DNA from 2 places in the Streptomyces sp. NPDC102259 genome. Region 2 is predicted to be linked to the other one. Evidence: riboswitches for the same ligand, from Rfam matches in the RefSeq annotation. Region 2 holds a riboswitch; the other holds the start of a gene.

Region 1 (12,067 bases), on a different contig from region 2:
AAGCCGTTCGGCTGACCGCAGGCCTTCAGGGCCTCCTTGGCCTTGGCCTCGTTGCCGCTCTTGTTGGCGCCGGAGATCTCGTACGGGTCGTACTTCTGGCCCTCGGCACCCGGGACGGACGGCGGCAGCATGTTGGTGCCGATGTCACCACCGGCGACCGGACCGCCGCGTGCGGTCTGGAGCGACACGTGGTCGGCGCCGAGGATGACGGCCTTGCGGCACTCGATGTTGTTGAACGGCGCGACGCTCTGCGGGAAGACCGCGTAGCGGACGTAACCGGTGACCGGGTTGTCCAGGTTGGCCTTGTGCTGCTTCAGGGCGGTGGTGCGGCCCTGCGGCGACATGCCGGTCTGGTTCAGGTCGAGGTCCAGGTCACCGCTCAGCAGACGCTGGTCGAGCTGGTTGGCGTCCGAGAAGAACTTGATGGTGATCTGGTCCGGGTAGGCCTTGCGGATCGGGTCCGAGGCCTGCTTCCAGGAGGTGTTGCGGACCAGCTTGAGGTCCTTGCCCGGGCTGTAGGACGCGAACTTGTACGGGCCCGAGGAGAACGGCTTCAGGCCGTACTTGGCCTTCGTGTCCATGTCCTGGCGGACCGGCGAGGCCGAGACCAGGGCCAGCATCTCCTCGAAGTCCGAGTTGGCCTGCGGGAGGTGGAAGACGATGGTCTTGTCGTCGGGCGTGTCGATCGCCTTCAGACCGAGCTTGTCCGCGGACGTGTCCTTGTAGGGGCCCTTGTACTCGCCCTTGGGGTCCAGCACGTCCTTCAGGTACGTCGGACCGCCGGACAGCACGTCCTGCGCCCACACGCGCTCTATGCCGTACTTCACGTCCTTGGACGTGATCGCCTTGCCGTCCTCCCACGTGATGCCGTCACGCAGGGTGTACGTGTAGGTCTTGCCGTCGTCCGTGACCTTCGCGGTCTCGGTGGCGAGGTCCGGAGTGACCTCGGCGCCCGCCGCGCCCGGCTCGGCCTTGTTCGTGACGAGCTGACGGCTGTAGTAGCGCGCGAAGTTCCACATCATGCCGTAGTAGCCACGCGTGGTGTCCCACGAGTCGGCATCCTGTGCGGCACCGAACTTCAGCGTGCCGCCCTTCTTGGCGGCGGATGCCTGGGCGACCTTGTTGTTCGCGGCGTCGAAGCCGGCGGCACCGGAGCTCGAGCCCTTGTCGCCGTCATCTCCACCGCCGCCGCACGCCGCCGTGGTCAGCAGCGCGGCGACCGCGGCAGTAGCGGCAAGCGCCTGCTTCCGCCGCCCTGAGGTGCGTTGGGTAGTCACGATCTCGGATCCTCCGGATAGATGAGAGATACCCCGTGTGGAGACCACGGGACGGTTGAGGCGCCGTGTTTCGGCGGTTCTGCGGCTCGCTGTTTTCGCGGATCCCCGACGGGGCGGATCAGCGGGAGGCCTTCGGGTCCAGCGCGTCCCGGATGCCGTCACCGAAGAGGTTGAAGGCGAGCACGGTGATGAAGATCGCCACACCCGGGACCACCATGTACATCGGGTCCGACTCGTAGTAGTCGATCGCGCTCGAGAGCATCTGCCCCCACGAGGCGGTGGGCGGCTTGACCCCGACACCCAGGAAGCTGAGCGCCGCCTCGGTGAGGATGTTGGTCGGGATCATCATCGTCGTGTACACGACGATCGGGGCGACAAGGTTGGGCAGCAGTTCCTTGAACAGGATGTACAGCCGCCCCGCGCCCAGAGATCGGGCGGCCTCGACGTACTCGCGTTCCCGCAGCGAGAGCGTCTGGCCGCGCACCACGCGTCCGATGTAAGGCCAGCCGAAGAAGCCGATGACCAGGATCATCACGAAGACACGCACGCTCGAACCGGAGAGTCCCAGCATGTCGCTCGGCATGACGGAGACCAGCGCGATGATGAACAGCAGCTGCGGGAAGGCGAGCAGACCGTCCATCACCCGGCTGATCAGGGAGTCGACCCAGCCGCCGAAGAAGCCGGCGAGGATGCCCAGCACCGTTCCGAGGATCACGGCGACCACGGCCGACAGGAAGCCGACCAGCAGGGAGATCCGGGCACCGTAGAGGATGCGGGCGAAGATGTCACGGCCGTTGACCGGCTCGACACCGAACAGGTGATCCCCGCTGACGCCGCCCAGGGAGCCGGTGGGCGTGCCGAAGAGCGGGTCGATGAGGTTCTCGTGGTACTCGTTCGGGTCCTGCCCGAGCAGCCCGGTGATGACCGGCGCGAGGAGCGCGACCACGACCAGGACGAGCACGACGACGCCGCCCGTGAGGGCGAGCTTGTCCCGCTTGAGGCGCTCCCAGGCGATCCGGCCCAGGGAACGGCCCTGAACGGCCTTGGCGCCGCTGGTGGCGACCGACGCTTCCTCGGCCGCGCTCGGGGCCGCTTCCGCGGTCGGCTCGTGCAATGGTGCCGTCATCTGGCAGGGACCCCTCTCAACCGGCGGTAGCCGGCCCGCACTTGCCGCTGTAGCGGCGTGATCAGTCCGTAATACGCAGGGGATAAGTCCCCTGACGCCGGAGTCTTCAACGGTTTGGCGATCTGTAGCCAGACTTGGCAGTGAATGGATGCGTAAACGTGATCCGGGTAGAGGGGTTCCGTTATCCGGACGGCGGGTAACGGCCCCCGGACACTGACTTATTGGGTCAGATCGGACAAAACCGGTATTTATCGTCGCCATCTACGCGCGAAGACATCCCGCCCCCACCCCACGGCAGGACCGGCTTCGGACGTCAGTAACGTCCGGTGGGCGGATAGCCGTACCCGCCGGCGGGAGCCTGGGCCGGAGCGGGAGCGTGGGCCTCGCGGTCGTAGAAGGGCCGGGCGGTGGCGCGCATCCACATCACGACGGGGTCGTACTCGTCGGTCATGGCGACCGTCGACACCGGCAGCCCGTCCGGCACGGCCCCGATGGACTGCTGCATCATCGCCCGTACGGCGTCCACGGCCGACGGGGAGGAGTCGTACACGTCGAGCCCGATGGCCAGGTAGGGCGCGCCCAGCGCCGGCTGCACCCAGGCGCGGCGCAGCGCGCGGACCGCCGGGGTACGGTGGGCGTTCTGCGCGAGCAGGGCGTAGAACTGCGGGATCTCGATGCCCGGTTCGGACAGCCGCAACGGCCCGGCCGGCTGGCGCTCCAGGCCGGTGGCGATACGCCGCAGATCCAGCCACGGAATGCCGACGCCGCCGCCGGGGGCGTGCGGGTTCAGCCAGAGGCCGTAGTGGTCGGGGTAGAGGGTGCGGGCCACGTCCAGCCCCTCGACCACCTCGTACGACCTGTTCCAGCCACTCGCGCTGAGCTCCTGCGCGGAGGTGACGCACGGCGCGTAGCCGTGCCCGTCGACCTCCATGTTTCCGTACTGGGCGTCAGGGGAGCCGGCCTGGCCGTGCCACAGCAGCATCCAGAGCCGGCCGGAGGAGGGGGTCGCGAGCGCGCGCAGGAGCGCCTCGTAGGCGTCGTAGCGCCCGGGCGTGACCTGGCGCAGCATGTGCTCGACCGAGCCGGTCGCGGCAGTGCCAGCGCTCACTTTTTATCGCCCCTTCGAGAAGTTGCCCCGCGTCGGAGTCCAGCTTAGGCGCTCCGCTCGTCCGGCCGTTGAGAGCTCGAGGCTTGCCCTGATCTTCGGGCCGCGGATCGTGTGCGGCCGGGCCCACCCCGCGGCGCGGCCGCGCGTCGGCACCGCCCCGCGGCCCTCGGGTGGGTTCACCGGTCCCTCGTGTAGAAGGGGCGGACCCGCTCCTTCAGCCAGTCGCCCACCGGGTCCTGGGCCACGTCCAGCAGCACCAGGTTGACCGGCCAGGGACTCGACGTCCGGCCCAGGGCCCTGCCCAGGGCCTCCAGGGGAAGGGCCCGCAGGTCGCCCTCCCACTGGGAGAGTTCCACGCCCACGAACATCACCGGGTCCGCCGTCTCGATGGCGGCCAGGCAGCGGCGGGCCGTGCGGACCACGCCCGTGGCCTCGAACTCCGCCGAGGCCGCGGCCAGGAAGTCCATCGGATCGTCCTGCCAGTCGGGCTCGTAGAGGCGGACCCGGCCGCCGGCCGCGGTGCCGTCCAGCGGGGTGCGGCCCGCCCGGCAGAGCTCGGCCACGGCGGGCGGCGGCAGCGGGACGCCGACCACGCCGTCCGGGTTGACCAGGATGCCCACCTGCGGGGGCAGCCCGCGGGCGAACTCCACCGCCGGCGCGATCGTGAACGACATGTGCGAGCCGACGACCTGCCGGAACTGCTCCTCGGAGCTGAAGACCGGCACGTACACCTGGCCCTCGAGCTCCATCGTGGGCAGGTCGAGGGGACCGCTGCGCGGGCCGCCGCCGCCGGGCAGCGGCACCCAGACGAAGCTGCGTCCGAGCACCTCGACGATGCGGCCGCCGGCTCCCGGCACGCCGAGGGAGACGGAGAGCACCTCCTCCAGCTCGTTGCCGGGCCATCCGCCGTGCGGATGGGGGTGTGCCTGCGCCGGAAAGTCCGCGGAGAAGTCCGTCGGAAAGTTCGCCGGGGGGAAATCCATCTGCCTACCGCCTGCTGAGAACCGCTCACTTCGCTGTGGCTGAAAGGCTAGCGGGTACCGGGGGTCGCCCCCGAGCCCTCAGCCCGTGAAACCGATCCGGCGCAGCGCGTCGGCCGCCGCGCGGTCGAGCAGCACCGCCGAGCCGCAGCCCTCGGGCAGCCGGCCCTTCTCCACCGAGCGCACCAGACGGGCGGCGGCATGACGGTGGCGCAGGAAGGCGTACCGGGAGACACCCCGGCCGCGCTCGCGCTGCCCCTCCAGTGCCGTGTCCGCGCCGACGTCCAGCAGCAGCAGGTGGAGGGTGCCGCCGCGGCGGCGGGCCTCGCGGGCCAGCCAGTCGCGGACCCAGGCCTGCGTACCGCAGTCGTGCACGACGACGCCCGCACCGTCGCGCAGCGCGCGGCGCAGTCCGGCGTAGTGGGCGAGCCGGACGAGGGGGCGGTAGAGGCCGTACGGCAGGAAGCGGGGGGCGCCGGCGTCCCACCGGTCCCGGGTGTCCTGGGAGTCGACGCGGATGCCCTGCACGGTCCGCCGCATCAGCGTGGACTTGCCGCTGCCGGGCAGTCCGGTGACCACGACCAGGTCACGGGGGCCGAAGAGCAGGCCGTGCGGGCTGCGGCCGGCCCGCTCGCGCAGGTCGCGGACGACGGGCGCCGGCTGCGGACCGCACCCCTCCCGGGCCGGGGCGACGGGCTGCGCGGGCAGCGCGATCGCCGAGCCGGTCGCGAATGCCGTGGACCTCGCCGTGGTCGTCCTGTTCACCGTGATCGTCCTCCCCTGGGGTCAGATGGTGTCCTCATCCCCACCGAGCGTAAAGAGAAGGTAATGCGCCGTGCCTGGCGTTTTCGTGCGCGTACCGACACAAGCCGGTTACAGATCCGGCCTGCCGGGATCGGGGCGAGCCGTGCAATGATGGCCGCGCCAACTGCATACCGGCCGTTTGAATCCGCGCGGGAGAGTCCTCAGCAGCAGCTTCGCTGGGGCGCCGAAGGAGCAAGTCCCTCCCTTGAATCTCTCAGGCCCCGTTACCGCGCGGGCGAGGCACATCTGAAAAGCGGGCCGCTGTCTCCAGTGGCTCCACCCAAGGTGCAAGTCATGACCACCGTTCGCGGGGTCACGACGAACCTCTCAGGTTCCGATGACAGATGGGGAGGAACGACCTCGCCGTCATGCCTTGGGAGACGAACGTCCGATGAGCAGTACCGCCCCCACCGAGCAACGCCACACCGCGCTCGACGCCCTGCACCGTTCGCTCGGCGCGACGATGACCGACTTCGCCGGCTGGGACATGCCCCTGCGCTACGGCTCCGAGCGCGACGAGCACCAGGCCGTCCGCACCCGGGCCGGGCTCTTCGACCTCTCCCACATGGGCGAGATCACCGTCACCGGCCCGCAGGCCGCCGCCCTTCTCGACTTCGCCCTGGTGGGCAACATCGGCGCGGTCAAGGCCGGCCGCGCCCGCTACACGATGATCTGCCGTGCGGACGGCGGCATCCTGGACGACCTGATCGTCTACCGGCTCGCCGAGACCGAGTTCATGGTGGTGGCCAACGCCTCCAACGCGCAGGTCGTGCTGGACGCGCTGACCGAGCGCGCCGAGGGCTTCGACGCGGAGGTCCGCGACGACCGCGACGCCTACGCGCTGATCGCCGTGCAGGGCCCCGAGTCCCCCGGCATCCTCGCGGCCGTCACGGACGCCGACCTGGACGGCCTGAAGTACTACGCCGGCCTGCCCGGCACCGTCGTCGGCATCCCCGCGCTGATCGCGCGCACCGGCTACACCGGCGAGGACGGCTTCGAACTGTTCGTACGGCCGGAGCACGCCGTCGAGCTGTGGCAGGCGCTGACCAAGGCGGGCGAGGGCGTCGGGCTGGTGCCCTGCGGTCTGTCCTGCCGGGACACGCTCCGCCTGGAGGCGGGCATGCCGCTGTACGGGCACGAGCTGAGCACCTCCCTCACCCCGTTCGACGCGGGACTCGGCCGGGTGGTGAAGTTCGACAAGGACGGCGACTTCGTCGGGCGCACGGCGCTGGAGGCGGCCGCCGGGCGCGCCGCCTCGCAGCCCCCGCGCGTCCTCGTGGGCCTGGTCGCCGAGGGCCGCCGGGTCCCGCGCGCCGGGTTCGCCGTGGTCGCCGGCGGCGAGGCGATCGGCGAGGTCACCTCGGGCGCCCCCTCCCCCACCCTCGGCAAGCCGATCGCGATGGCGTACGTCGACGCCGCCCACGCGGCGCCCGGGACCACGGGCGTCGGCGTGGACATCCGAGGCAGCCACGAGCCGTACGAGGTCGTGGCGCTGCCGTTCTACAAGCGCCAGAAGTAGACACTGGGCGCGTCGACGCCCGCCCGCGCGTGACCCTGCGCACATTTCCGCTGCTCACGTGCCTTTCCAGCAGTCCCCCATTCACCAGCACCCTCCCGCGTACAGGAGAATTCAAGCCATGAGCAACCCCCAGCAGCTGCGCTACAGCAAGGAGCACGAGTGGCTGTCGGTCGCCGAGGACGGCGTCTCGACGGTCGGCATCACGGAGCACGCGGCCAACGCGCTCGGCGACGTGGTCTTCGTCCAGCTCCCCGAGGTCGGTGTCACGGTGACCGCGGGCGAGACCTGTGGCGAGCTGGAGTCGACCAAGTCGGTCAGCGAGCTGTACGCGCCGGTCTCCGGCGAGATCGTCGAGGTCAACCAGGACGTCGTCGACGACCCGGCGCTGGTGAACTCCGCCCCGTTCGAGGGCGGATGGCTGTTCAAGGTACGCACGGCGGGTGAGCAGGACGACCTGCTCACCGCCAACGAGTACACCGCCTACACCGCCGGCTGAGGAGTCGTAGTCGCATGTCCGTCCTGAACACGCCCCTGCACGAGCTCGACCCGGAGATCGCCGCCGCGGTCGACGCCGAGCTGAACCGCCAGCAGTCCACGCTCGAGATGATCGCCTCGGAGAACTTCGCTCCGCTCGCGGTGATGGAGGCACAGGGCTCGGTCCTGACCAACAAGTACGCCGAGGGCTACCCGGGCCGCCGCTACTACGGCGGCTGCGAACACGTCGACGTGGCCGAGCAGATCGCGATCGACCGGGTCAAGGAGCTGTTCGGCGCCGAGTACGCCAACGTCCAGCCCCACTCGGGCGCCTCCGCCAACCAGGCGGCCCTGTTCGCGCTGGCCCAGCCCGGCGACAAGATCCTCGGCCTGGACCTGGCGCACGGCGGTCACCTGACCCACGGCATGCGACTGAACTTCTCCGGCAAGCAGTTCGACGTGGTCGCCTACCACGTGGACGACGCCGGTCTGGTCGACATGGCCGAGGTCGAGCGACTCGCCAAGGAGCACCGCCCGAAGGTGATCATCGCGGGCTGGTCGGCGTACCCGCGGCAGCTGGACTTCGCGGAGTTCCGTCGGATCGCGGACGAGGTCGAGGCCTTCCTGTGGGTCGACATGGCGCACTTCGCGGGTCTGGTGGCGGCCGGTCTCCACCCGAACCCGGTGGAGTACGCCGACGTCGTGACGTCCACCACCCACAAGACGCTGGGCGGCCCCCGCGGCGGCATCATCCTCGCCAAGAAGGAGTTCGCGAAGAAGCTGAACTCGTCCGTCTTCCCGGGCTTCCAGGGCGGTCCCCTGGAGCACGTGATCGCGGCCAAGGCGGTCTCCTTCAAGGTCGCCGCGAGCGAGGACTTCAAGGAGCGTCAGGCCCGCACGGTCGAGGGCGCGCGGATCCTCGCCGAGCGCCTGACCGCGCCGGACGCCCGCGCGGCCGGCGTGAACGTCCTGTCCGGCGGCACCGACGTGCACCTGATCCTGGTCGACCTGCGCGAGTCCGAGCTGGACGGTCAGCAGGCCGAGGACCGGCTCCACGAGGTCGGCATCACGGTCAACCGCAACGCGGTCCCGAACGACCCGCGGCCCCCGATGGTCACCTCCGGACTGCGGATCGGCACGCCCGCCCTCGCGACCCGCGGCTTCACCGCCGAGGACTTCGCCGAGGTCGCGGACGTGATCGCCGAGACGCTGAAGGCGCCGTCCCCGTTCGCGGAGGCCGACGCGGCGGCGCTGAAGGCCCGGGTCACGGCCCTGGCGGACAAGCACCCGCTGTACCCCGGTCTGAGCGAGTAGTTCCCTTTCCCGGGTGCCGCGCACACTGTGAGGTGTGGGCGGCACCCCGCACCACCGTATGGAGGAGTTCCCGTGGCCATCTCGGTCTTCGACCTGTTCTCGATCGGTATCGGCCCGTCCAGCTCCCACACGGTCGGCCCGATGCGCGCGGCCCGCATGTTCGCACGGCGGCTGCGGAGCGAGGGCCTGCTGGACTCCACCGCGTCGGTGCGCTGCGAGCTGTACGGCTCGCTCGGCGCGACCGGCCACGGCCACGGCACGCCGAAGGCGGTCCTGCTCGGCCTGGAGGGCTCCTCGCCGCGCACGGTGGACGTGGAGGGCGCGGACGACCGGGTGGAGCAGATCAAGGACTCCGGCCGGCTGCGGCTGCTGGACTCGCACGAGATCCCGTTCTCCTTCGACGACGACCTGGTCCTGCACCGCCGCAAGACCCTCCCGTACCACGCCAACGGCATGACGATATGGGCCCACGACGCTGCGGGCGCCGAGCTGCTGTCGAAGACGTACTACTCGGTCGGCGGCGGTTTCGTCGTGGACGAGGACGCGGTCGGCGCGGACCGCATCAAGCTCGACGACACGGTCCTGAAGTACCCCTTCCGCACCGGCGACGAGCTGCTGCGCCTGGCGAAGGAGACCGGCCTGTCGATCTCCTCGCTGATGCTGGAGAACGAGCGCGCCTGGCGCTCCGAGGACGAGATCCGGGACGGGCTGCTGGAGATCTGGCGGGCGATGCAGGCCTGCGTCTCCCGGGGCATGTCCCGCGAGGGCATCCTGCCGGGTGGCCTGCGGGTCCGCCGCCGGGCGGCCATGACCGCACGTCAACTCCGGGCGGAGGGCGACCCGTTGGCGCTCTCGATGGAGTGGATCACGCTGTACGCGATGGCGGTGAACGAGGAGAACGCGGCCGGCGGCAGGGTGGTGACGGCCCCCACGAACGGCGCGGCCGGCATCATCCCGGCGGTACTGCACTACTACATGAACTTCGTGCCCGGCGCCGATGAGGACGGGGTGGTCCGCTTCCTGCTCGCGGCCGGCGCGATCGGCATGCTCTTCAAGGAGAACGCCTCCATCTCCGGCGCCGAGGTCGGCTGCCAGGGCGAGGTCGGCTCGGCCTGTTCGATGGCGGCGGGCGCGCTCGCCGAGGTCCTCGGCGGCTCCCCCGAGCAGGTCGAGAACGCGGCCGAGATCGGCATGGAGCACAACCTCGGCCTGACCTGCGACCCCGTGGGCGGCCTGGTCCAGATCCCGTGCATCGAGCGCAACGGCATGGCCTCGGTGAAGGCGGTCACCGCGGCCAAGATGGCGATGCGCGGCGACGGTTCGCACAAGGTGTCCCTGGACAAGGTCATCAAGACGATGAAGGAAACGGGCGCGGACATGTCCGTCAAGTACAAGGAGACGGCCCGGGGCGGGCTGGCGGTCAACATCATCGAGTGCTGACCCGGCAGCGGGTCGCGGGGACAGGGGAGCTTCGCCGTATGAGTGGGTCGGTCAGCGCTGTCAGCAGCAGCGGTACGTACTCCTTCACCAAACCCAACCGGGAGAGCGTCACGCTGGTCGCCGGGCTCGGGGTGGCGGGGGACGTGCATGCCGGAACCACGGTGAAGCACCGGTTCCGGATGGAGAAGGATCCCTCGCAGCCGAATCTGCGGCAGGTGCACCTCATACACGAGGAGCTCTTCGAGGAGGTGCGTACGGCCGGGTTCGAGGTGGCCCCCGGGCAGCTCGGGGAGAACGTGACCACGCGCGGGATCGACCTGCTCGGACTGCCCACCGGGACGCGGCTGCGGCTCGGCGGACAGGCCGTGGTCGAGGTGACCGGCCTGCGCAATCCCTGCAAGCAGATCGACGACTTCCAGCACGGGCTCATGAAGCAGGTCGTCGGACGGGGTCCGGACGGCCGGCCGTCCTTCCGGTCCGGGATCATGAGCGTGGTGCTGAGCGGGGGCGTGGTGCGGCCCGGGGACCCGGTCGTCATCGAGTTGCCGGACGGACCGCACCGCCCCCTGCGGATCGTCTAGGACCTGTCCTAGCCGCGGAAGGTCGCCGGGCGTTCCGGGCTCGCCTCGGCCAGGGCCTTGGTGACCGCCTCGGTGCCGGCCCGCAGTCCGTAGACGGGGGTGTCGGGCTGCTGGCGCCAGGAGTCGTCGATGCCGCCCGTGTCGACGGTGTCGAAGCCGAGCTCGTCGATGAGGGCGCGTACCTTCGCCTTCGCCGCCTCGTCGTCGCCGGCCACCGGGAGCGCGATGCGGTCGGGGTCGCCCGCGGCGCGCGGGCGGTCCAGGATGTCCTGGGCGTAGGTGCCGTTGAAGGCCTTGATCACGGGGTGGCCGATGCGGCGTTCCGTCCAGCGGCTCTCGGTGAGGCCCTCGTCCTCGATCTCCGCGATCCGGCCGTCGCGCTGCTGCGGGTAGTAGTTGTTGGTGTCGATGACGGCCACGCCGTCGGCCGCGCCGTCCAGGATTCCGGAGGGCAGGCTCGGGACCGCCTTGACCGGAATCGTGATCACCACGACCTCGGCACCGCGCGCCGCCTCCTCGACGGTGACGGGGGTCGCTCCCGTCTCCTCGGCGAGTTCCTTGAGCGTCTGCGGGCCGCGGGAGTTCGCGACGGAGACGTCGTGGCCGAGCGCGCTGAGGCGCCGGGTGAGGTTGCCGCCGATGTTGCCCGCGCCGATGATGCCGATCTTCATGAGAGGCCTTGCCTTCCGGGACCGATTCGATTCAGATTCGATGCACATGCATGCACCTGAGAGGGCCAACCCCGCTCGACGGCGGGCTATTCCGGCTCTGCGCCCCTCCGTACGAAATTCTCCGCGGGCCCCATGCCCTAACACCGGCCGCCGAAGGGATCCTCCAGTTCCGCCGTGAGGACGGCCGCCGCGGTCTCCGGGTCCCCGTCCGCGACGGCCCGGGCCAGCGCCTCATGGGCCTCGTCGCCGGTGTCGGGCTCCCGGACGCGCAGTCCGGTCAGCGCCAGGAGGTCGACCAGGCCCTTGCGCAGGACCGGGACGAACTCCGCGAAGAGGTCGGTGAGCACGGGGTTGTGCGCGGCGGCGACCACCGCCGCGTGAAAGGCGATGTCGGCGTCGACGAAGGCCTCGTCGTCCCCCGTCGACGCGGCCCTGCGCCCCCGCAGCGCCAGCTGTATCGCGGTGACGTCCTCGGGCGTGCGGCGGCGCGCGGCGAGCCGGACCGCGTGGACCTCGACCGCCGCCCGGACCTCGTACACGTCCGCCACCGCGGCCCGGCGCAGCCGGGTGGGCCAGTCCTCGGTCGGCTCGGTCGCGACGACGAAGACGCCGGCGCCCTGCCGGGACCGGACGAGGCCCGCGCCGGCCAGCGCGCGCAGCGCCTCGCGGACGGTGGAGCGGCCGACGCCGAGTTCCTTCGCGAGCGTGGTCTCGCCGGGGAGCTTGGCGCCGATGGGCCAGTGCCCCTCGGCGATCCGCGCACGCAGGGCCTC
Region 2 (12,067 bases):
CGCCGCCACCGACTTCCTGATCACGATCACCCTGTCCGCGGCGGACGCCTCCACCCACCTGGTCGAGAACCCGCATCTGACCAGCACCCTGCACGACCGGCAGATGGTGATCACGCTCGTCCTCGTCGCCCTGCTCGGCGCGGTGTTCCTCAAGGGCTTCCTGGAGGCCATCGGCGTCGCGGTCGCGCTGGTCGTCGTCTATCTCGCCCTGAACGTCGTCGTCGTGATCGTCGGCCTGGGGCATGTGCTCACCGAGGGCCATGTCGTCACCGACTGGGCCGACGCCCTGACCGCCGAGCACGGCAACGTGTTCGCGATGATCGGCGTCTCCCTGCTGGTCTTCCCCAAGCTGGCGCTGGGCCTGTCCGGCTTCGAGACCGGCGTCGCGGTCATGCCGCACGTCCAGGGCGACCCGGACGACACCGCGGAGAACCCCAAGGGCCGCATCCGGGACACGAAGAAGCTGCTGACGACCGCCGCCCTGATCATGAGCGTCTTCCTCATCGCCACCAGCTTCATCACCACGGTGCTGATCCCGGAGAAGGAGTTCGAGTCCGGCGGCCAGGCCAACGGACGCGCCCTCGCCTACCTCGCCCACGAGTACCTGGGCAACGCCTTCGGCACGGTGTACGACGTGTCGACGATCGCCATCCTGTGGTTCGCCGGCGCCTCCGCGATGGCTGGACTGCTCAACCTGATGCCCCGCTACCTCCCCCGCTACGGCATGGCCCCACACTGGGCCCGCGCCGTCCGCCCCATGGTCATCGTCTTCACCCTCGTGGCCTTCCTGGTCACCTGGATCTTCGACGCCGACGTCGACGCCCAGGGCGGCGCCTACGCCACCGGCGTCCTGGTCCTGATGTCCTCGGCGGCGATCGCGGTGACCATCGCCGCCCGCCGCGCCCGGCAGCGTGGCTGGACGATCGGCTTCGTCGTGGTCTCGGCGGTCCTCCTCTACGTGACCGTCGTGAACGTCATCGAGCGCCCCGACGGCGTGAAGATCGGCGCCTGCTTCATCGCCGGAATCATCCTGGTCTCGCTGCTGTCCCGGCTGGCCCGAGCCTTCGAGCTCCGCGTGACCAGCGTGACGCTGGACGCCATGGCGGAACGTTTCATCAGGGACATGGCCAGCCGCAAGATACGGTTCATCGCCAACGAGCCCGACCAGCGCGACAAGGCCGAGTACCGCGACAAGATCGAACAGATCCGGCAGGACAACGACATCCCCGGGGAGGACTTCGTCTTCGTCGAGGTCACCGTCGTCGACCCCTCCGAGTTCGAGTCGGGCCTGACCGTACGCGGCGAGGTCCTGCACAAGCGCTACCGCATCCTGACCCTGGAGTCCTCCTCCGTCTCCAACGCCCTGGCCGCGCTGCTGCTGCACACCCGTGACTCCACCGGCTGCATCCCGCACATCTACTTCGAGTGGACCGAGGGCAACCCCTTCGCCAACTTCCTGCGCTTCTTCCTCTTCGGCCAGGGCGAGGTCGCTCCGGTCACCCGGGAAGTCCTGCGCGAGGCCGAACCGGACCGCGACCGCCGCCCCCGCGTCCACACGGGCTGACCCGCTCCCGGGCCGCCGTCCCGACGCGCGACGCCGTCAGGCGACGCATACCCGCACATACCCCGCACAGGGCGCCCGGCGGCCTACCGTTGGCGCTCATGAGCCTGAGCATCCGCAACCAACTCCCCGGCACCGTCACCGCCGTCCATCCCGGCGAGGTGATGGCCACCGTCAAGATCCGTCTGGACGGCGGCCAGGACCTCACGGCGGCCATCACGCTGGAGGCCGTGAACCAGCTCGCCCTCACCGCCGGCACCGCCGTCCGCGCTCTGGTGAAGTCGACGGAGGTCTCCCTGGCCACCGGCCGGGTCGACGGCCTCTCGATCCGCAACCAGCTCACCGGCACGATCACCGGCCTCGTACCGGGCGGGGTCATGGCCTCGGTGAAGGTCTCCATGGACGGAGCCGAACTCACCTCCGTGATCACCAAGGAAGCAGCCACCGACCTCGGCCTCTTCGTCGGCTCCGACGTCGTCGCGCTCATCAAGGCGACCGAGGTGTCCCTGGCGACGGCGTAGCGCGCGGGAGGGCCCCCGCCCGGAACGGACGGGGGCCCTCACCCACTCGCTCAGTCCTCGTACGCGTCCAGCGGCGGGCACGAGCAGACCAGGTTCCGGTCGCCGAAGGCCTGGTCGATCCGGCGCACCGGCGGCCAGTACTTGTCGGCGGCGGACACACCGGCCGGGAAGACGGCCTCCTCACGCGTGTACGCGTGCTCCCACTCCCCGCCCAGCGCGGCCGCGGTGTGCGGGGCGCCGCTCAGCGGGTTGTCGTCGGCCGACCACCCGCCCGTCCCGACCTTCTCGATCTCCGCGCGGATGGCGATCATCGCCTCGCAGAAACGGTCGATCTCGATCAGGTCCTCGGACTCGGTCGGCTCGATCATCAGCGTCCCGGCCACCGGGAACGACATCGTCGGCGCATGGAAGCCGTAGTCGATGAGCCGCTTGGCGACGTCGTCGACGCTCACGCCGGTCGCCTTGGTCAGCGGCCGCAGGTCGATGATGCACTCGTGCGCGACCAGCCCGCCCGGCCCGTTGTAGAGCACCGGGTAGTGCGGCTCGAGCCGCTTGGCGATGTAGTTGGCGCTCAGCACGGCGACCTGCGTGGCCCGCTTGAGCCCCTCGCCGCCCATGAGCCGCACATACGCCCACGAGATCGGCAGTATCCCGGCGGAGCCCCAGGGAGCCGCGGAGATCGGCCCCACCCCGGTGTCCGGCCCGGCGGCGGGCTGGAGCGGGTGGTTCGGCAGATACGGCGCCAGGTGCGACCGTACGGCGACGGGCCCGACGCCCGGGCCGCCGCCCCCGTGCGGGATGCAGAACGTCTTGTGCAGGTTCAGGTGCGACACGTCACCGCCGAAGTGCCCCGGCTTGGCGAGACCGACGAGCGCGTTGAGGTTGGCGCCGTCGACGTACACCTGCCCGCCCGCCTCGTGCACCTGGGCGCAGATGTCGGCGACATGCTCCTCGAACACCCCGTGCGTCGAGGGGTAGGTGATCATCAGCACCGACAGCTCGTCCCGGTGCCGCTCGATCTTCGCCCGCAGGTCCTCGACGTCGATCTCGCCGTCCTCGGCGGTCTTCACGACGACGACCTTCATGCCCGCCATGACGGCACTGGCCGCGTTCGTGCCGTGCGCGGAGGACGGGATGAGGCACACGGTCCGCTGCTCGTCCCCGTTGCCCCGGTGGTACCCGCGGACGGCGAGCAGCCCGGCCAGCTCGCCCTGCGACCCGGCGTTCGGCTGGAGCGACACCTTGTCGTACCCGGTGACCTCGGCGAGCCGCTCCTCCAGCTCGCGGATGAGCGTCAGATAGCCCTCCGCCTGCTCGGCCGGCGCGAAGGGGTGCAACTGCCCGAACTCGGGCCAGGTGACCGGCTCCATCTCGGTGGTCGCGTTGAGCTTCATGGTGCAGGAGCCCAGCGGGATCATGCCCCGGTCCAGCGCGTAGTCCCGGTCGGCGAGCCGACGCAGGTAGCGCAGCATCGCGGTCTCGGAACGGTGCTGGTGGAAGACCGGGTGCGTGAGGATCTCGTCGGACCGCAGCAGCCCTGCGGGCAGGGTGTCCTCGGTGGCCACGTCGAGCGACTCGATGTCGCCGGCCACCCCGAAGGCTGCCCAGACGGCGGTCACCTGCGCCCGCGCGGTCGTCTCGTCGCAGGCGATCGACACCTGGTCGGCGTCGACGAGGTGCAGGTTGACCCCGAGCTCCCGCGCGGCGGCGACGACCTCGGAGGCCTTCCCCGGCACCCGGACGGTCAGCGTGTCGAAGTACGACCCGTGCACGACCTCGACGCCGCCGGCCTCGAGCCCGGCGGCGAGGATCGAGGCGTACCGGTGCGTGCGCCGGGCGATCGCCCGCAGCCCGTCGGGACCGTGGTAGACGGCGTACATCCCCGCCATGACCGCCAGCAGCACCTGCGCCGTGCAGATGTTGCTGGTGGCCTTCTCACGCCGGATGTGCTGCTCACGCGTCTGGAGCGCGAGCCGGTAGGCCTTGTGCCCGTCGGCGTCCACCGAGACGCCCACCAGCCGCCCGGGCAGGCTGCGCGCGAACTGCTCACGGACGGCCATGTAACCGGCGTGCGGCCCGCCGAAGCCCATCGGCACGCCGAACCGCTGCGTCGTACCGACGGCGATGTCCGCGCCCAGCTCGCCCGGCGACTTCAGCAGCGTCAGCGCGAGCAGATCCGCGGCGACGGTGACGAGCGCGCCGAGCCCGTGCGCCTGGTCGACGAGCGTCTTGAGGTCACGTACGACACCGGAGGCGCCGGGGTACTGGACGAGCACGCCGTTGATCTCCCGCGCGGCGATCTCCGCCGGGATCCCGTCGCTCAGGTCGGCGACGACGATCTCCACGCCCGTCGGCTCGGCGCGGGTCTCGATCACGGCGATGGTCTGCGGCAGCGCGTCCGCGTCGATGAGGAAGAGGCCCTTCTTGTTCTTCCCCATGCGCCGGGACAGCGCCATCGCCTCGGCGGCGGCCGTGCCCTCGTCGAGCAGTGACGCGCCGGAGGTCGGCAGCCCGGTGAGGTCGGCGACCACGGTCTGGAAGTTCAGCAGCGCCTCGAGCCGGCCCTGGGAGATCTCCGGCTGGTACGGCGTGTAGGCCGTGTACCAGGCCGGGTTCTCCATGACGTTGCGCAGGATGACGGGCGGCGTGAACGTGCCGTAGTAGCCGAGTCCGATCATCGGGTCGAGGACCTGGTTGCGGTCGGCCAGCGAACGCAGCTCGGCCAGCACCTCGGCCTCGGTGCGCGCGCCCGGCAGGTCCAGCGCGTCGGCGTTCTTGATCACATCCGGGACCGCCGCGGCGGTGAGCTCGTCGAGCGAGCCGTAGCCGACCTGTGCGAGCATCTTGGCCCGCGCCTCTGGGTCGGGCCCGATGTGGCGCTGTTCGAAGGGAATTCCCTGCTCGAGCTCTGCGAGCGGAATGCGATGGGCGGTCATTACGGAGGCCTCCTGGTCTGACACGACCTTCGAGGGTCACCACGGTGGGTACCCGGACGGCCTCCCCCTCTGTCATCTCAACCTGAGAGCTTCACCGGGTCGCCCGAGGGCACCCGGCTTTCACCGTCGGTGAGAGCGGGAGCCGTCGACGCCGTCGGCACCCGCCCTGCTTTCCAGAGTGACCTCGTCCGTGCGGTACGTGAGCCTGAGAGATTCCGGGGAGGATTTGCTCCTTCGGCGCCTCCGGTGATGTCCGGAGGACTCTCCCGCGCGGTGTCAGCAGCCGTTGTCAGACTACCAGCGGGGTCAACGAGACTCGCTCGAGTGGCCGCTCGTCCCAATGTGCTCTTTTGTAGTGCTTACGGATGAGTTGCGAGCAAGTGGAGGGCCCGTGCAGACCGACATCGATCCGCGCAACCTGATCGGCCGCAAGGCGTTCGACCGCAACGGCACCAAGATCGGCACGATCGACGAGGTCTACCTCGACGACGCGACCGGAGTACCGGAGTGGGCGGCCATACGCACGGGTCTGTTCTCCCGCGACGCCTTCGTCCCCCTGGAGCCCAGCCAGCTGGTCGAGGGCACCCTGCGCATCCCCTTCGACCGGGCCCTGATCAAGGACGCACCGGACTTCGGCGTGGGCCGCCATCTCTCCCCGGAGCAGGAACTCCAGCTCTACCACCACTACGGCCTCGACGTGGGCGCCCCGCCCCCGATCCCCGACCGCGACTTCGGCCGGCTGGCCGGCACGGACGACGGCTGAGCCCCCTCAGCCGCAGGCCTGTATCAGCGCTCCGAGAATCCCGGCGGGGTCGTACAGCGGCCGGGCGCCGTCCGTGACGACTCTCCGCGTGCCGGCGTCGACCGGATCGGTCCGCGCCCAGTGGGCGGAGCCGACGCACACCTCGACCTCCAGACCGGACGCGGTCACATACCGCCATTCGGTGACGGGCCCCCGTTCCTGGACCCGGACCACCTCCCCCAGGGCCGGCTCACGCGCCCACCCGTGGTCCTCGGCGTACCGGGCAGGCGCCGTCGACAACACCACGAGGTCCACATCCGAGTCGGGACCCGCGGCGCCCCGCGCAGCGGACCCGACGAGCAGCAGCCCCACCACGTCGCTCCGGTTCCCGGCCCACCGGGTGACCCGGTCCACCACCCGGCGCATCTCGGCTTCCCGCTCCGGCGACACCCCGGCCGGGTCCGCGAACTGGCCTCCGTGCAGCTTCATGCAGCTCCTCATCCCTCACCGGTGCCACCTCGCGGGACACCGCCACCGCTCCGACCCACCCCACATCGCGTACCGCTTCACTCTGGGTAACTGATCCGCCTCACGCAGAGTTCCCGGTCTCCACCGTCGGCGACTTCGTCTCCGGATGCGGCGCTCCCGCCGCCTGCCCGCCCTCCTCATCAGGTCTTCGTCGCACCAGCGGCAACGGATCCGCCGGCTCCAGTCCCGGATCGTCGGTCCTGAAAGTGCGGACCCTGCCGGGCTCCGACTCGGGCGTCTCGAACCGCACGGTGACCCGGCCCAACCCGCTGCCCTGCACCCATCCGTGTCCGAGCTCGGCATGCCGCACGTCGTGTCCTGGGCGCCACTGATGCTCGACCGGCGCCGACATCTCGCCGACGGGCTCGTCCGCCGGTTCCTCCTCGGACCCGCCCACCCGGTCCTCAGCCGCCTGCGCGAACAGATCCTCCTGCGTGAAGTCCGCCAGCCCGCTCACGCCCACCCCGAGAAGCCGGACCCCGCCCGTCGTGTCCACCGAGTCCAGCAACCGGGCGGCCGCCTCCCGGACCACGCCCGGATCATCGGTGGGCCCCCGCAGGGTCTCGGACCGGGTGAGCGTGGAGAAGTCGTACCGCCGCACCTTCAGCACGATGGTCCGCCCCGACAGACCGGCCCCCCGCAGCCTGCGCACACAGCGGTCCGCGAGCCGCTGCACCTCCAGCTCCACCCGGACCCGGTCATGGATGTCCACGTCGTAGGTGTCCTCGACCGACACCGACTTGGCCTCCCGCTCCGCCACCACGGGCCGGTCGTCGCGGGCCAGCGCCATCGCGTACAGCGCGTGCCCGTGCGCCTTGCCCAGCAGCCGCACCAGCTCGTCCTCACCGGCCTCGGCGATCTCGTCGATCGTGGTGATCCCGGCCCGCCGCAGATGGTCCCCCGTCGCAGGCCCGACCCCCGGCAGGGTCCGCACCGACAGCGGGCCGAGCAGGGCCCGCTCGGTCCCCGGCTCGATGAGGACCAGCCCGTCCGGCTTCGCCTGCTCCGAGGCGATCTTGGCCAGCATCTTGCAGGAGGCCAGGCCCACCGACCCCGTGAGCCCGGTGACGGCCCGTATGTCCGCGCGCAGCCTGATCCCCGCCAGCCGCGCCGACTCGCTGTCCCAGGCCGCTCCCCCGGCATCCAGGTCCACGAAGGCCTCGTCCAGACTCAGCGGCTCCACCAGCGGCGACAGCGCCCGCAGCAGCCCCATGACCTGGTCGCTGATCGACCGGTAGAACGCGAAGCGCGGAACCAGATACGCGGCGTTCGGAGCCCGCCGACGCGCCTGGGCCATGGGCATCGCCGAGTTCACTCCGAAGACCCGCGCCTCGTAGGAGGCGGTGGCGACCACTCCGCGGGGCCCCAGACCGCCCACGACCACGGCTTTCCCGCGCAGGCTCGGCTTGGACGCCTGCTCCGCCTGCGCGAAGAAGGCATCCATGTCGAGATGCAGGATCGTGGGCGCGTTTCTCACATGTCCGATGCTGCACCACGCCACTGACAATCACGTCGTGCAGCCGCCCCGCGCCCCCGGAGGAGGCTTCAGACCGCCCGGTTGCGCCGACGTGCCAGTTCGTCCGCCGGGTTGTGCCCGACGAGCGTCTCGCCGGTGTCGACACGCTCCCCGTGCAACTGCGACAGCGCGCCCTCGACGTCCCGCCACACCACGCCCACGGCGATCCCGAAGATGCCCTGACCGCCCTGGAGCAGCGCGTGGACCTCGTCCGGCGAGGTGCACTCGTAGACGGTGGCGCCGTCGCTCATCAGCGTCATGCGCTCCAGATCACTGAACCCTCGCTCCCGCAGATGCTGCACGGCGGTGCGGATGTTCTGGAGCGACACCCCGGTGTCGAGGAACCGCTTGACGATCTTCAGGACGACGACGTCCCGGAAGCTGTACAGACGTTGGGTGCCGGACCCGTGGGCGGGCCGCACGCTCGGCTCGACCAGCCCGGTGCGGGCCCAGTAGTCCAGTTGCCGATAGGTGATGCCCGCGGCCGCGCACGCCGTCGGACCGCGATAGCCGATCTGCTCGGACGCCATGGACGTCGCCCCTCCGCTGCTCGGCACGGCCGTTGGTCGCTGCGGAGCGTGATCGGCCGCGCTGCTCTGCTGGGGGTACCCCCTGCTCGAGCGCGCTGGAGAGCCCGGGGAAGGGTACGGACCGCTCCCCCCGACACCGAGTCCGGGGGCACCCCCAGCCGTACCGTCGCCGCTGCTTCTCACGCCGACCTCCGTCCTTGACCTGCCTTGTCGACGGTAGGCAGTCACCAGGGGTGCGTCAACGATCGCCACACTCGGCACGCCGAGTGATAATCACCCTGAGAGTGGTTTCCCGCACCCCGTCGCGGGGAAAGGCTAGCCGAATGCGCTGAGAAGTAGCCGTAGGACGCTCTCACTCGCCGTTGGCATTTGCCGAGAACCGGGCGGGCGTCCTCGTGCAGGACGCCCGCGTTCCGCGCATGTGCCGGCTACTGGTTGCTGGTGCCGAAGTCCTCGGGCGAGATCTGGTCGAGGAACTCGCGGAACTTCTCCACCTCGTCCTCCTGCTCGTCCGGGATGGCGATCCCCGCGTCGTCCAGCACCGTGTCACTGCCATAGATCGGTGTCCCCGTGCGCAGCGCCAGCGCTATGGCGTCCGAAGGACGCGCGCTCACCTCGACCCCGCTGGCGAAGACCAGCTCCGCGTAGAAGACGCCCTCCCGCAGGTCCGTGATGCGCACCTCGGTGAGCTCCTGGCCGACGGCTTCCAGCACGTCCTTGAACAGGTCGTGGGTCAGCGGTCGCGCGGGAGCCATGCCCTGCTGGGCGAAGGCGATCGCCGTCGCCTCCCCCGGTCCGATCCAGATGGGAAGGTAACGGTCGCCTCCCACTTCACGCAGCAGCACGATCGGTTGGTTGGAGGGCATCTCGACCCGGACACCTACGACATCGAGCTCGTTCACACAGCAACCCTAGGCCGTGCCCGGGACGTTTGGGTAGTCGGGCCGGGAACGGGTGACCGATCCGCCCAGGGCGAAACAGCCCGCTCAGGGCAGCCGCACCCCGAGCGCCGTCTGCACCAACGCCGCGTGCAGCCGCACCGTGAGCCCCGCCAGTTCCTTCGTACGGGCCTGCGCGTGGGCCCTGGTCTGCGGATTGCGGTGGCGCTTGAGCGGGGCCACCACCTGGTCCACGAGCCCGGCCTCACGATCGGCCGCGGCCTTCATCACCCGCAGATGCCGGGGCTCGATCCCGAACCTGCCCAGCTCGGAGACCAGCGCTGCCACCGTGGCCGCCTCGGCGTCGTAGACCCCGTCCTCCAACGGCACGACGAGACCGTACGACTCCCACTCCTCGAGCTCCGGCTCACCGATTCCCGCGGCCGCCAGCAGCTCGGACCGACCGATCCTGGCGACGGTGGGCGCCTCCGACGCCTCCACCAGAACGGCCTCACCGTCCCGCTGCCGGCCCACGGTCGGCAACGGCGCGGCCTCACCGCGCTCCATGGCGTCCAGATGCTCGCGGATGACCTTGAGGGGCAGATAGTGGTCCCGCTGCATCCGCAGGACGTGGCCGAGGCGCTCGACGTCCCGCACACTGAACTTCCGGTACCCCGAAGGGGTCCGCTGCGGCTCGATGAGCCCTTCCGACTCCAGGAAACGGATCTTGGAGATGGTGACTTCGGGAAACTCGTCGCGCAGCGCGTTCAGCACGGTGCCGATGCTCATCGAGCCACCGTCCTCGGCGGCGGTGCCGTGTCCGACACCGCCCCTCGGTGTTTGAAGCATGGACCTTCCCTGGGGATTCCCCCCGGACGGCGCCCGGGGGCCGGTCAGTAGCCTCGCTGGCTCGCGTAGAAGACCAGCCGGTACTTGCCGATCTGCACCTCGTCACCGTTCGACAGAGGGACCTCGTCGATCCGCTCCCGGTTGACGTACGTGCCGTTCAGACTGCCGACGTCCGCCACCTTGAACGTGCCGTCCGGGTTGCGCCGGAACTCCACGTGGCGACGCGAGACCGTCACGTCGTCCAGGAAGATGTCGCTCTGCGGGTGACGACCGGCCGTCGTCAGGTCCCCGTCCAGAAGGAAACGGCTGCCCGAGTTCGGGCCGCGCCGCACGACCAGCAGGGCGGAACCCAGCGGCAGCGCGTCGACGGCGGCCTGCGCCTCGGGCGAGAGCGCGGGCAGCTGCGTCTGACCGGTGACCTCGGCGTCGTAGGCCTCGAGACCGGAGATGGAAATGGTGGAGGTCGTCTCCGACGGCCGCTCGGGCGTCAGCCCGGGACGCAGCGGCGCGCCGCAGTTGGAGCAGAACCGACTGTTCTCCGCGTTGCGGTTACCGCACCTCGTACACACCAGGGCCGACATAGGGGAAAACCCTCCACCCGTACTTGAGGTTGACGGTTGGCCGAAACCTATGCCGCCGGACTGCGCAGGGTCAACAGACGCCGCGCCCTGGCCTCCGGAAATGTCGCCGCCCTGACCAGCCAGCTGATCCCTGAACAGCGGCCGCTGACCCTCGGCGTCAGGCTGTGCGCGATGGCGAGCGGTCGCGTTGTCGCTACCCTCTCGCGCGCTCTTGCCGAACAACTTCGCAAACAACTTCACGGGCGATTCCCCTTGACCGAAACAGACCCGCCCGTGGGGCAGGACGAACCCTGACTGAATACACCGGCCGACCCGGACATCTTCACAACGTCCGTGTCCACCAGACAGTTTCCACCACGCACCACCCGATCGGTGCGTCGACCCCCCGCAACCTCATGCCCCTGCCGGATGCGCCCCATGCACCCCCGGTTCACTGGCCCGACGACCGAGCGTAGTCAGGCTGCTTCGCCGCTCGCAAGGCATCCACGACGATCTTGTCCGACCGCTCGACCGTCACCGTGGCCTGCTCCTTCTCAAGAGTCTGCACCACTCCGCCAGGGATGTTCAGCGCCGGCTCGAGGTCCTGCGGGTTACCGATGACCTTGAAACGAAAGGGCGTGTTGATCTTGTTCCCGTCGACGCTCACGCTCTTGCCCGAATCCGTCAGAAAGGTGCCGGCGACGACCCGCACCCCGTTCACCTGGATCGCCTCGGCCCCGGCCGCGCGCAGCTCCTGGATCGCGTCGAGCAACATGTCCGCCTCGACCGTCCCCTTCGTGTCCTCGATGGTCATCGTGATGCCCGGGCCCTGCGCAGCCACCGTTCCCGCCAGAATGCCGAGTTGTTTCTCCTTCTCGACCGTCTGCTTCCGGGCCTCCTCGGCCTGGTCGGAGCTGTTCTCCAGCTCCTGCTGCTGCTTCTCGAGCCCCTGCTTCTCGTCCTCAAGACGCTGACTGCGGTCATCGAGTTCATCGAGGATGCGTACGAGATCTTCCTGACGCGCACCGCGCAGCGCGTTTCCGCTGTCGCTGTTGGAGGCGACCTGCACGGCCAGGCCGAAGCCCAGGCCGAACAGCAACAGGGCGACGATGAGTTGGGCCCTCGACACCCGCGGCGGCCAGAGTCCCTGCACCAGCCGCTGCCGGCCGGTCACCACCGGCTCGGCCGGCTTCTCGGCCGCCGCGTCCGCGGACGACGTCACCGGGACCTCGTCGGGCAGCTCCTTGCGGAGCCTGTACTCGGGCGTCTCGTCCTGGTTGCTCATCGACCTCACGCCCGGAAGACATGCCGGCGGATCGCCGCGGCATTGGAGAAGATCCGGATGCCGAGGACGACCACGACCCCGGTGGACAGCTGCGATCCCACACCCAACTCGTCGCCCAGGAAGACGATCAGCGCGGCCACCACCACGTTCGACAGGAAAGA

Evidence for each region. Region 2 has a riboswitch for glycine ahead of gcvP (aminomethyl-transferring glycine dehydrogenase). Riboswitches for the same ligand answer to the same signal wherever they lie in the genome.
Region 1: linked by a shared signal. The riboswitch ahead of gcvT (glycine cleavage system aminomethyltransferase GcvT) and the one ahead of gcvP (aminomethyl-transferring glycine dehydrogenase) in region 2 are both predicted to bind glycine.

Annotation. Positions count from the first base shown of each region.
Region 1 is NZ_JBIWMA010000010.1:36,995-49,061, reverse strand. Features, by position in the region: gene ACIRPU_RS23135 (ABC transporter substrate-binding protein) at 1-1,277, opposite strand, end outside; gene ACIRPU_RS23130 (ABC transporter permease) at 1,396-2,403, opposite strand; gene ACIRPU_RS23125 (enhanced serine sensitivity protein SseB C-terminal domain-containing protein) at 2,717-3,472, opposite strand; gene ACIRPU_RS23120 (enhanced serine sensitivity protein SseB) at 3,688-4,494, opposite strand; gene ACIRPU_RS23115 (AAA family ATPase) at 4,573-5,262, opposite strand; glycine riboswitch at 5,436-5,535, shown strand; gene gcvT (glycine cleavage system aminomethyltransferase GcvT) at 5,687-6,814, shown strand; gene gcvH (glycine cleavage system protein GcvH) at 6,933-7,310, shown strand; gene glyA (serine hydroxymethyltransferase) at 7,325-8,602, shown strand; gene ACIRPU_RS23095 (L-serine ammonia-lyase) at 8,675-10,042, shown strand; gene ACIRPU_RS23090 (MOSC domain-containing protein) at 10,081-10,623, shown strand; gene ACIRPU_RS23085 (NADPH-dependent F420 reductase) at 10,632-11,342, opposite strand; gene ACIRPU_RS23080 (FadR/GntR family transcriptional regulator) at 11,432-12,067, opposite strand, start outside.
Region 2 is NZ_JBIWMA010000002.1:4,786-16,852, reverse strand. Features, by position in the region: gene ACIRPU_RS04610 (amino acid transporter) at 1-1,564, shown strand, start outside; gene ACIRPU_RS04605 (molybdopterin-binding protein) at 1,663-2,082, shown strand; gene gcvP (aminomethyl-transferring glycine dehydrogenase) at 2,133-5,018, opposite strand; glycine riboswitch at 5,202-5,297, opposite strand; gene ACIRPU_RS04595 (PRC-barrel domain-containing protein) at 5,410-5,781, shown strand; gene ACIRPU_RS04590 (nucleotidyltransferase domain-containing protein) at 5,788-6,249, opposite strand; gene ACIRPU_RS04585 (DNA polymerase IV) at 6,350-7,765, opposite strand; gene ACIRPU_RS04580 (MerR family transcriptional regulator) at 7,834-8,517, opposite strand; gene ACIRPU_RS04575 (bifunctional nuclease family protein) at 8,763-9,236, opposite strand; gene ACIRPU_RS04570 (MerR family transcriptional regulator) at 9,321-10,061, opposite strand; gene ACIRPU_RS04565 (FHA domain-containing protein) at 10,106-10,990, opposite strand; gene ACIRPU_RS04560 (DUF881 domain-containing protein) at 11,073-11,906, opposite strand; gene ACIRPU_RS04555 (small basic family protein) at 11,912-12,067, opposite strand, start outside.